One region of the Arthrobacter sp. SRS-W-1-2016 genome, then DNA from elsewhere that is predicted to be linked to it. Evidence: riboswitches for the same ligand, from Rfam matches in the RefSeq annotation. Region 1 holds a riboswitch; the other holds the start of a gene.

The links. A riboswitch is a leader RNA that binds a small molecule or an ion and turns the genes downstream of it on or off. The one in region 1 is predicted to bind cyclic di-AMP.
Region 2: it holds a riboswitch for cyclic di-AMP, as region 1 does, so the genes downstream of both, BMF89_RS08195 (hypothetical protein) here and BMF89_RS06545 (M23 family metallopeptidase) in region 1, are expected to answer to the same signal.

The regions. Positions count from the first base shown of each region.
Region 1 is NZ_MTPV01000026.1:56,288-62,258, reverse strand. Features, by position in the region: gene BMF89_RS06560 (MFS transporter) at 1-891, shown strand, start outside; gene serC (phosphoserine transaminase) at 913-2,043, opposite strand; gene BMF89_RS06550 (metal-dependent transcriptional regulator) at 2,316-3,011, shown strand; cyclic di-AMP (ydaO/yuaA leader) riboswitch at 3,137-3,347, shown strand; gene BMF89_RS06545 (M23 family metallopeptidase) at 3,350-4,168, shown strand; cyclic di-AMP (ydaO/yuaA leader) riboswitch at 4,298-4,480, shown strand; gene BMF89_RS06540 (NlpC/P60 family protein) at 4,486-5,250, shown strand; gene BMF89_RS06535 (HNH endonuclease) at 5,501-5,971, shown strand, end outside.
Region 2 is NZ_MTPV01000034.1:83,819-89,789, reverse strand. Features, by position in the region: gene BMF89_RS08205 (glycosyltransferase family 39 protein) at 1-1,159, opposite strand, end outside; gene BMF89_RS08200 (glycosyltransferase) at 1,156-2,526, opposite strand; gene BMF89_RS08195 (hypothetical protein) at 2,688-3,419, opposite strand; cyclic di-AMP (ydaO/yuaA leader) riboswitch at 3,422-3,617, opposite strand; gene BMF89_RS08190 (HAMP domain-containing sensor histidine kinase) at 3,758-5,236, opposite strand; gene BMF89_RS08185 (response regulator transcription factor) at 5,249-5,971, opposite strand, start outside.

The DNA.
Region 1 (5,971 bases):
GCGCGCATGATCGGTCCCGCCGTGGCCGGCGTCCTGACAGTGGCAGTGGGCCCGGGCTGGGTGTTCATGATCAACACCCTGACCTTCCTCGCAATGCTTGGCGCGATCCGCGCCATTCCCCTTGCCTCCCTGCGCGTCCAGCCCCGGGCGGCCGCAGGCAAAGGCCGCATCCGGGAGGGGCTTCGCTACGTCCGCAATCGACCGGACATTGTGGTTGTCCTCGTCGCGATTTTCATCATGGGCACATTCGGCTTGAACTTCGTCCTCTTCATTGCGGCCATGGTCGGCACGGAGTTCGGCATGGACGCGGGCGCCTTCGGGCTCCTCAACTCGGTCATGGCGATCGGCTCCGTCGCAGGAGCGCTCCTTGCCGCCCGGCGCGGCCGGCCACGGATGCGCCTCATCTTCGCGGCGGCGGGTGGGTTCGGCCTCGCGAGCGGACTGGCGGCGCTGGCACCGAATTACACCACGTTTGCCTTGGCGCTGATTCCCTGCGGCTTGTTTGCCCTGACCATGATCACGAGCGCCAACGGCTACGTGCAATCCACCACGGAACCTGTCATGCGCGGCCGGGTCATGGCGCTCTACATGGCCATCTTCATGGGTGGAACGCCCATCGGCGCACCGTTCGTCGGCTGGGTATCCAACGTCGCCGGACCCCGATGGGCTGTGGGTGTGGCCGCCGCCGCGGGCGCCGGCACCGCCGTCGTCGGCATCGTGTGGATCATTCGCGCGCGCCAGCTGCGGCTCCGTTTCGATCGAACCGCCCGCGGGCTGCGGTTCTTCCGCATTGAGTCCTTTGGCGCGGGCGATGCTCTTAATAAGGACAGCGCCGTTAAAGAGGCCAGCGCCGCCCGGGATCCGCACCCGGACGACGCCGACAAGCCCTGACCGCAGGAACGCGGCAGGCGCTTACTTCTTCAGTTCGCCCACCACGAAGTCGATGCTGGCGAGCAAAGCAGAGACGTCGTCCGGCTCGATGGCAACGAAGGTAGCGATGCGCAGCTGGTTGCGGCCCAGCTTGCGGTACGGCTCCGTGTCCACGATCCCGTTGGCGCGCAGCACCTTGGCGATGGCCGCGGCATCGATCGAATCATCGAAATCGATCGTGGCGATGACGTTGGAGCGGTCCTCTGCCTTCGCGACGAACGGGGTGGCGTACTCGGAAGCCTCTGCCCACGTGTAGATCCGGTTTGCGGAGTCCGCGGTGCGTCCCGAAGCGAAGTCCAGGCCACCATTCTTGTTGAGCCACTGCACCTGGGCATCCAAGGTCACCAAGGTGGACAAGGACGGCGTGTTGTAGGTCTGGTTGAGCTTCGAGTTGTCGATGGCCGTCTGGAGGTCCAGGAAATCGGGGATCCACCGGCCGCTTGCCTTGATGCGGGCGGCGCGCTCCAGGGCTGCGGGGGAGAAGAGGCCCAGCCACAGGCCGCCGTCGGAGGCGAAGTTCTTTTGCGGGGCGAAGTAGTAGACGTCGGCCTCGGCAACATCGACATCCAGGCCGCCGGCCGCGGACGTCGCATCCACCAGGACCAGCGCGCCGTCGTCGCTGCCCTCAACGCGCTTGACCGGAGCGGCCACACCCGTCGAGGTTTCGTTCTGCGGCCATGCGTACACGTCCACGCCCGCTTCGGCCTCGGAAACCGGCCGGGTGCCCGGCTCGGACGTGATGATGGACGAGGCTTCCAGGAAGGGTGCCTTGTTGGTGGCCGCAGCGAACTTGGAGCCGAACTCACCGAAGGAGAGGTGCTGGGCCTTCTTCTCGACCAGGCCGAAGCTGGCGACATCCCAGAACGCGGTGGAGCCGCCGACGCCGAGAATCACCTCGTAGCCCTCGGGCGCACGGAAGAACTGGCTAAGTCCCTCGCGGACGGAGCCCACCAGGTTCTTGACCGGTGCCTGGCGGTGGGAGGTGCCGAGGATCGTGGTCGAGGCGGCGGACAGGGCCTCGATCTGCTCCGGGCGGACCTTGGAGGGCCCGGCGCCGAAGCGGCCGTCCTTGGGCAGCAAATCGGCGGGGATAGTGATGCTGTTGTCGCTCACGGGATGCTCCAATGGTGAAGTAGCGGCCTAGATGGGTCGTGGCAGGTGGCAAGCTGCCTCCTTCGACTTCCCAATTCTGCCCGACGCCGCAGGCGGGGGCAGAACCGGAGGTGTCATAGTCCGCCACGTGGAAAGCATTTGTTTGGTCGGCTCCGGACAGGACGGCGGAAGAGCGCTGGACCGGCGTCGTAATTATCCGGAGTAATTCCAAATAAGCTAAGCTTGGAGCTGGCGAAAACACGCAAGATACTGCGCTCGAGGAGCTGAGCTGGATGACGGATCTGATCGATACCACTGAGATGTATCTTCGGACCATTTTGGAGCTTGAAGAAGAGAACATCGTGGCTCTTCGCGCACGCATCGCCGAACGCTTGCGGCACTCCGGCCCAACCGTTTCCCAGACGATCGGTCGGATGGAACGCGACGGCCTGGTGATTGTGTCCAACGACCGGCACCTTGAGCTGACCGAAACGGGCCGGAAACGCGCCACGGAAGTCATGCGCAAGCACCGGCTCGCGGAACGGCTCCTCGCCGATGTCATCGGGCTGGACTGGGCCTACGTCCACGATGAAGCGTGCCGCTGGGAGCACGTCATGAGCGAGCGCGTGGAGCGGCGGCTCTACGAGCTCCTGGACCACCCCACGGAATCGCCCTACGGCAACCCCATTCCGGGACTCGAAGCACTGGGCGGAGCCGCGTCCCACGCGTTTACGGACGGCGTGGTCAACCTCCTTGACGCGATGAACGAATACTCACCTGAAAACCGGGTCACCGTCAGCCGCTTGGCCGAACCGATCCAGGTGGAACCGGAACTTCTGGTGCAGCTGGACGAGGGCGGAATCCGTCCCGGTGCCAGGGTTTCCCTGGAACGGGTGGGGGAGTACATCTCCGTCCGCGTGCCCAATATCGACGGCGCCCTGGAGCTGCCGCCGGAGGTTGCCTCGCACGTGTTTGTCACCGTCGCCTAGCCTGCCGGCAAGGCGAGCGGCAAAGATAACGAAATTATTACCGCGGGGGCTTAATCCCCTATAGTTGACTACTGGCGCCGATACCAAAGCGTTACCTGATCCGAAGCCAAGTTCTGCCAGCGGATCAGGTGGATTAGTCCATTCACTGGCAGAAGCGGGGGAACCACCATCGGCCGTCGAAAGACGGCCTTGGGGTGAAGTCCGCAGCAGAAGCACACATTGCGCAGGGTCCTCCTCGGAGTAGCCCTGCGCTTCGCGTCCTTCGTGCGGACCGGGTCCACGATCTCTCTGGCCCGAATCCGACAGCTAACTTCGCAGGCTTGCCAGAGAGGAAAACCTTGACCACGCAGAACACCAGGGGCCGCAGGCGCGCGTCCGGTCCCGCTGCTGAGCTGCGGAGCGCAAGCGCCGTCGAGCACGAGCGGCCCCGCGATCCCCATCGCGAACTCCGCCGCCGCAAGGGACCTTTGCGGCAGATGGCCGAGTTCGCCGCAGCGAGCGGAGCAGGACAGAAGGCCGGGGTGGCCCTTGCGGCTACCGGCCTCATCCTCACGATCGCCATGCCGGGCGCCGGCGCCATGACGGCCACCCCCGAGTTGAACCAGACGGCCCTGGCAGTGGGAACCCAGCCTGAAATCCCGGCCGCGGCAAGCGCCACCATCGATTTCAGCCGCGCTGCGGTTTCCACCACGGCAGATCCGGACAGCAGGCTCAAACAGCTCCTGAGCGCCCAGTCCGTCGGCACCATCACGACGTCGTCCTCCAAGGGCACCCTCGGGGCGCCGCTGGATACCCTGATCACGGCCTCGCCGTTCGGTTACCGCGTGAACCCCATCACCGGCGGCCTAGGGGAATTCCACCGGGGCCAGGACTTCGTGGCCCAGTGCGGCACCCAGGTCCATGCCGCCGCGGCGGGCAAGGTGACCTTCGCCGGCTGGCATCCGTATGGCGGCGGGAACCGCATTGTGGTGGACCACGGCAACGGCCTGGAAACCACGTACAACCATTTGTCTTCGTTCAACGTCCAGGTGGGCCAGACTGTCAGCCGCGGCGACGTCATCGCGTTGAGCGGCACTACCGGCGCCTCCACCGGCTGCCACCTCCATTTTGAAGTCATGGTCAACGGCGACGTCGTCGACCCCCTGGGCTGGCTGTAGCCAATCCGATGGAAGCCTCTCGCATGCTTGTCACGCTCCGTGACCTGAATGTGACATTCAGCCAAAACTCATGTACCGTCTAAGACGCATCAACTTTTAGAGAGTTGATGCACTCGAGTGGATTGCCTAGCTCTGCCACTGCTCGAGGTTCCGTTCGCAAAACATCGTCTGGCAGAGGCGGGGGACCCACTTTTGGTCATCTTCACGGATGGCCTTGGGGTTAAGTCGCACAACTTCCGAGAGGGAGAAGTGTGGCCGGATGACTCCCATCCGAATCCGACAGCTTACCTCGCGGGCATAGGGAGAGGCCTCTTAACGTGTCTTCACGCTCTACTGTCGCGCGCCACCGTGCCGCGGTCACCAAGACCAACTCGCTTGCCGTCATCGCTAAGTCTGTCGGCAGCAACGCCGGTGGCGTAGGCCGTCAGGCAGCGGTTATCGCAGCCGCTTCCGGTCTGGTGCTTACTAGCGGTATCGCAGCCAACGCTGCAGAAACCAACGTCCCCCGCGAGTCCACTTCGACTTCCGCCCTGGAAGTCCAGTCCGTCGCCCAAGCCAGCATTTCGGCCGACTCCTCCGTCGCCATCAAGTACGAGCGCCCGGTGGTTTCCACCGAGGCTGCTCCGGTTGTTGCTGCTCCGGTCGCTACCCAGGAAGCCGCTCCTGCTCCGCAGGCTGCAACGGGTGCCGCTACCGGCGTCTCGACGCTTTCCGTGACTGCTGCTGTTTCGCCCGCAACGAAGGTTGCCAGCGGCCAGGGCGCGGCAATTGCTGCCGCAGCTTACGCACAGCTTGGCGTTGCCCAGGACTGCACGGCCCTGGCTTCGAACGCCTTGGCTGCCGTTGGCATCCACTTCCACGGTTGGCCGGCAGACTACCTCTCCCTCGGCCGCACGGTCAGCGCTGCTGAAGCGCAGCCGGGTGACCTGGTCTACTACCAGAACGGTGGCATGGGCATGGCCCACATCGCCGTTTACGTCGGCAACGGCATGGCAGTCCACGGCGGCTGGAACGGTGGCACCACCGCCCTGTACAGCGTCAACGTCGGTTCCGGCCCGGTCTTCATCCGCGTCGGTGGCTAATTAGCTCCGGCTACATAGTTTTCCCTGGAACATCCCCGTCGGTCCGCCGGCGGGGATGTTCCGTTTTAACCAGCATGCGCAAACGTGTCCGGCACATGAACTTTGACCGACACCGTCCTGGAACTCACGCTAGGATTCGTTGATCTGGCCTCCGGGTGTTTACTCTTAGGTTGTCGATCCACAGCCCGTACATGCAGAGGGCAGCCGGCCCTCGCGCCCCTGACGGGTGCGGCCGTGAAGAGGTACGTGCATGCGCACACTCGTTCTGAATGCTGGATATGAACCGCTGGCGGTAGTAACCTTCCGCCGGGCGCTGGTCCTTGTGCTCACCGGAAAAGCGAGCGTAGTGGCCGAAGGCGACGAGCCTGTCGTCGGGCCACAGGAGATTCTCGGACGTCCGTCCGTGATTCTGCTCAATCGCTACATCCGGCCAAGGTACAACACCATCACGGCGGTTACACGCCGCGGCGTCCTGCGCCGCGACGGTCACCGTTGCGCCTATTGCGGGAAAGCAGCCCACACCATTGACCACGTCCACCCCAAATCCAGGGGCGGCGCGGATTCCTGGGAAAACCTGGTGGCAGCGTGCCTTCGCTGCAACAACGCCAAGAGTGACCACACTCCAGCCGAGATGGGCTGGAAACTGAGGTTCACTCCCGCGGCGCCCACCGGGACTATCTGGCAGATCAAGGAGCTTGAGAAACCTGCGCCCGCATGGGAT
Region 2 (5,971 bases), on a different contig from region 1:
GGATGAGGGCGGCACGGGTACGGGAGGCCCGCGCTTCCCGGCGGGTGAACCACAGGCCGGCTGCCAGAAGAATCAGCGCAGCAGGGAGAAGCCAGGAGACCTCCGCGCCGAAGCTCGTGCCGAACATGCGGGTGATCCCGGCCGCCCCGCCGAAGCCGGTGTTGCCGCCGCCGCCGCCGAATGCGCCGAGGCCGCCCCCGGCGGGCCCGCCGCCTCCACCGGGCGTGCCCTCGCCCGAGCCGGTGATGCGGGACAGCCCGTTGTAACCAAAAGTCAACTCAAGGAAGCTGTTGGTTTGCGAACCTGCCATGTAAGGCCGTGCCGAAACTGGAGTCAGTTGGAAGAGGGCGATATAACTGCCAGCCACTACGGCGATACCGCCCACTGCGCCGAGCAGGTGCAGCAAGCGCCGCCGCAACGGGGTAGGGGCGGCCCAGAGATATGCGAGTCCGAGGCCCGGAACAATCAGGAATCCCTGCAGCATCTTGCCCAGGAACGCGAGTCCCACGACGGCGCCGGCGGCGGCTAGCCACTTCCAGGCCGCGCGTTCGATGGCACGGGTCGTGAAGTACGCGGCCAGGACCAGGCAGAGGGTCAGCATGGCGTCGGGATTGTTGAAGCGGAACATGAGCGCCGCCACCGGCGTCAGGGCCAAAGCGCCGCCCGCCAACAAGCCCGCGCCCGGTCCGGAGACCCGCTTGACGGTCAAATAGAGGAAGCCGACGGCGGCAACGCCCATCAGTGCCTCGGGAACCAGCATGCTCAAGGGCGAGAAGCCGAAGATCCGGCCCGCCAAAGCAGGGATCCACAAAGAAGCCGGGGGCTTGTCCACGGTGATGGCGTTGCCGGCGTCGAGGGAACCGAAGAGGAACGCCGTCCAGTCCTTGGTGCCGGCCTGGATGGCCGCGGCGTAGAAGGAATTTCCGTAGCCGGTGGCCGCGAGGTTCCAAAGATACAGGAACGCGGTGGTTACGAGGAGCCCGGCGGCGGACGGCCGCACCCAGCGGGGCTGCCGTCCAAAGGCGTATCGGGTCCATCGGGGCGTGGCATCGGGGATCGATGGGCCGGCCGAGTGAGGCGGTGCGTCGGCCGTCCCGGCGGCGGCAGGAACCTCTGAACCGGCGGGACCTGTGCTTGCGGGAGTAATCGTGGAGGTCATGATGCTGCCGTTTCTGTGCGCGTTGTGGCTTGTGTGGTGGGTGCAGGCGCCTGCGCGGCTGGCTGCCGGAAGACCCAAAGTCGGAACAAGAGGAAGCGGACTGCGGTGGCTGCGAGGTTCGCCGCGACGACGGTGAGGAGCTCGCCCCAGCGGTCGGGCGACGTCGTACCGTGCACCACAGCGAGTGCCCCGGAAGTGAGGGCGAGGCCGATGCCGAAAACGATCAAACCCTCGAAGTGGTGCCGGACCGGATTGCCGCCCTGGATGCCGAAGGTGAAGCGCCGGTTGGCTCCGGTGTTGGCGATGGCCGTGGCGAGCAGCGCCAGGAAGTTGGCCAGCTGCGGGTCCATGAAGCCGCGACAGAACAGGAAGATGAGCACATAGGCAAGGGTGGAGGCAGCGCCGATCGCGGCGAACCGGACCAGTTGCCCGAAAAGGCTGCTGCGCGGGCTCTGCTCGGCAATGCGCGACGACGCCGGAAGCGGCCCGCGTGCCAGCGCTGCGCGCAGTTCCGGAACGGGGATGCGGCCCGAGACGAGATCCCGGGTCAGCCGGACCATGCCGCGGATGTCTGCCAGGGCAGTGCGCACCACGTCGACGCTGGAATTGGGATCGTCGATCCAGTCAACGGGAACTTCGTGCACGCGGAGTCCGCAGCGTTCGGCGACCACCAGGAGTTCAGTGTCGAAGAACCACGAGTTGTCCATGATGTGGGGGAGGATCTGCTGGGCGACATCTGCCCGGATCGCCTTGAAGCCGCACTGCGCATCGCTGAAACGGGCGCCCATGAACGAGTGCAGCATCAGGTTGTAGCTGCGCGAAATGAACTCGCGCTTGGGGCCGCGGACAACCCTTGAGTTCCGCGTCAGGCGCGTGCCGATGGCGAGGTCCGAGTGGCCGGAGATCAGCGGTGCCAGAAGGGGCGCCAGAGCGGCGAGGTCCGTGGACAGATCCACGTCCATGTAAGCGAGAACCGGGGACGGCGATGCAAGCCACACTTTGCGAAGGGCGTTGCCGCGTCCCTTCTCCTCGAGATGGACAACAGCCAGTTCGGGCAGCTCCCTCGCCACGCGTTCAGCGATTTTCAAGGTGCCGTCCGTGCTCGCGTTGTCCGCCACGGTGATGCGGAAGCCGTGCGGGAACGTCTCGCGCAAGTGGCCGTGAAGCCGGCGCAGGCACTCCTCGAGGTCGCGTTCCTCATTGAAGACCGGGATCGTGACATCGAGCACGGGGGTGGCGGTGTGGGTGTCCACGGGGGCGCGTCGCACCGTGCTGCGCTGGAGGGGAGCATTGGGCTGGAGGGGAAGGCCCGGCGGCACCACCGCGGGGTCCTTCAGGGTACCGGAGGTGGATTCGATGAGCGTCATGTATCCAGAGTGCGGCTGCCGATTATGAGGGCTTTAGGCGGAACCTGTGATATGGCTGTGGATCTGCGACCGGCATGGCGACTCACATGTGTGGCCACTAGACGCAGAGGTCCGCCCCCGGAAGGGACGGACCTCTGCGTTCTTTGTGCGTGGCTCCTGGCTTAGTACCAGTTGTTCGCGAGGTGGAAGGACCACGCCGCGGAGGGCGATCCGTAGCGTTCCTTGATGTAGTTCAGGCCCCAGCGGATCTGCGTCTGGTAGTTGGTCTGCCAATCGGCGCCCTCGGATGCCATTTTCGCGCCCGGCAGCGACTGCCCGATTCCGTAAGCGCCGCTGGAGGCGTTGGTGGCAGTCGTGCGCCAATCCGATTCCTTGTTCCACAAGGTGATCAGTGCGGACATCTCGCCCTGACCCCAACCGTAGGAGGGCAGGAGGCTTGCGGCATAGGCCTGGGCCCCGGCGGGATCGTCGAGGGCAACAGGCGCGGCCGGGGCTGCCGGCGCGGCCGGGGCTGCAGGCGCGGCGGGGGCTGCAGCCTGGGGCTCGACGGCGGCCGGAGCCGGGGCGGCTGCCCGGCTCGGAACCGGCGTGGCGCTCGGCTTGGCGCTCGCGCTCGCCGACGGCGTGGCGATGGCCGATGGAGTGGCTGAGTGACTAGCCGCGCGGGAATCCGACGAACGGCTCAGGTCCTGGGCATTGATGGCTTGTCCGGCGGCCTGGCTTGCAGCACCGGCACCGAGGAACACGGCGACGACGCCGGCAACAACTGCCATGCGCTGGCCGGTGCCGAGGTTCGAGGCGACTCGCCTCAACGTGGAACGTGACTTGTTTCTCCGGGCAGGTTCGCCGCGGTGGCGCGCAACAGAGCGCGACTGATTCCTGGAATCAGACATGGTGATTGCCTCTCGACGCCTGCGGAGTTAGCTGTCGGATTCGGATGAGGTCATCCGGCCGTGGCCACTGGGAATCGTGGCGGTGCGGCTTCACCCCTAGGGCTGGCTCAACATGAGCGCTTGCCCGGAGACCTGGGTCCCCCGTCTCTGCCTGGACTGTTGGCACCGGGGAGGGGCAGAGCTCGGCGCCTACCCGGCGGCGGCCGGAATGATCCGGCGCACCTATTCGACGGTACAGGAGGATCCCGCTTAAGTCACATTTGGGTAACGGAGATCACGACGCCGGTGCGTCGACTTGCGCTCGCCGCGCACCGGCGTCGTGATTTTGTGGACGGCCTTCAGGCCGTGGCGGTCCTCAGCGCGGGAAGCCGCACCGCAAACTCCGTCCGGCCCGGCCGCGATGCCACTTCGACAGTACCGCCATGCGCCTGAACGATGGATTCCACGATCGACAAGCCGAGCCCGGACGTGCCCTCGGAACCGGAGCGGGCGGCGTCGGCACGGGCAAAGCGCGAGAAGATCCTGCCCTGGAAATCCGGCGGGATGCCCGGCCCGTTATCCGTCACGGTCACCACGGCGCTGCCATCGGCGGAACGCATGACGCCGGTGACCACGGTGGTACCCGCCTCCGTGTGCTTCCGTGCGTTGGAGAGCAGGTTCGCCAGAACCTGGTGGAGTTGCGTGGTGTCGCCGCGGACAGTGAGCGGCTCATCCGGGAGCTTGAGCTGCCAGATGTGCTCGGGAGCCATGACTTTCTCGTCGCTGACGGTTTCGATCACCAACTGCGTGAGGTCCACATCGGTGAACTCCGGGGCCTTACCTTCGTCCAGCCGCGCCAGGAGAAGGAGGTCCTCTACGAGGGTGGTCATGCGCTCGGACTGGCTTTGCACCCGGCCCAGTGACTTGCGGCCGTCCTCGGTGAACGTCTCGGTCATGCGCAAGAGCTCTGTGTAGCCGCGGATGGCCGTCAGCGGAGTGCGAAGCTCGTGTGACGCGTCGGCCACGAACTGGCGCACTTTCGTTTCGCTTTGCTGGCGCGCCTCGAGGGCGCTCGAGACGTTGTCCAGCATGAGGTTCAATGCATGGCCCACGCTTCCCACCTCTGTGCCCGGGTGGGCCGCCGACGCCGGAACGCGCACCGCGAGTGCCACCTCACCGGCGTCGAGCGGAAGTTTCGATACCTTCGTGGCGACGTCGGAAAGTTGCTCCAAGGGACGCATGGTACGCCGGATCAGGACGGTTCCGGCCAGCCCGATCAGGATCAGCCCGCCCAGGGACACCAGCACCATGGTCCACACGAGCGAGGCCTCGGTGTCCTCTTTCGAGGCGAGAGGCAGCCCCGTGATGACGACATCGCCATAGGGGGTTTCGGCGGCGACCAGCCGGTAGCCCCCATTGGAGAGGGTGCGATCAACCGGACGGCCATCGGAGGGGAGCGCCAAGAGTATTCCGGCATCGCTGGGCGACAACGGCGTACGGGTGGCATCCGAGGAGAGGAACCCGGCATCGCTGCTCACCTGGCCGCCAAGGATTCGCGCGTTCAGGGTGCCGATGCTCTGGCCCCGGGGGTCCAAGGGGTCCGGACGGCCGCCGGGGTTGCCTTGCGGCGGGCGCCCGTGCGAGGCCTGCATCAATTGCTGGTCCAGTTGCTTCGTGAGGAACACGTCCATGGAGGCATAGCTGACCACCCCGACTGCACCGCAGATGGCCACGAGTAGCGCCATGGAGAGGAGGATCAAGCGGGTGCGCAAGTGCCAGGTTGAGGGATTGAACCAGCTGTGGTCGGTTTGGCGGGGGATACCCGAGAGTGCGGACATTCGACGCCCCGGCTATTCGGCAGGCTTGATGACGTAACCGGCTCCGCGCACCGTGTGGATCATGGGCGGATGGTTGGCCTCGATCTTCTTGCGCAGGTAGGAGATGTAAAGCTCCACGATGTTGGCCTGGCCGCCGAAATCGTAATCCCACACGCGGTCCAGGATCTGGGCCTTGCTGACCACGCGCTTGGGATTTTCCATGAGGTAGCGCAGGAGTTCGAACTGGGTCGCGGTGAGCGGGATGTCTTCGCCGCCGCGGGTGACTTCACGGGTGTCAACGTTCAGGGTCAGGTCGCCTACCACGAGCTCGGCGGTGTCCATCGCGGCCACCCCAGAGCGCTGGACCAGGCGGTGCAGGCGCAGCAGGACTTCCTCCATGCTGAAGGGCTTGGTGACATAATCGTCGCCGCCCGCGGCCAACCCCACGATCCGGTCCTGCACGTCATCCTTGGCGGTGAGGAAGAGCGCAGGAACCTCGGGCGCAAAGGCGCGGATCCTGCCGAGCAGCTCAACGCCGTCGAACCCTGGAAGCATCACATCCAGCACCAGGACGTCCGGACGGAAGTCCTTGGCGAGCTTCACTGCGGCCGGACCGTCGCCGGCCACTGCGACCGACCAGCCCGCCATGCGCAGGCCCATGCTCATGAGCTCGGCGAGGCTGGGTTCGTCGTCCACCACAAGGGCGCGGATGGGAGAACCGTCCGGGTGGCTGAGCTGCGGAAGGTTGTTGGTCAT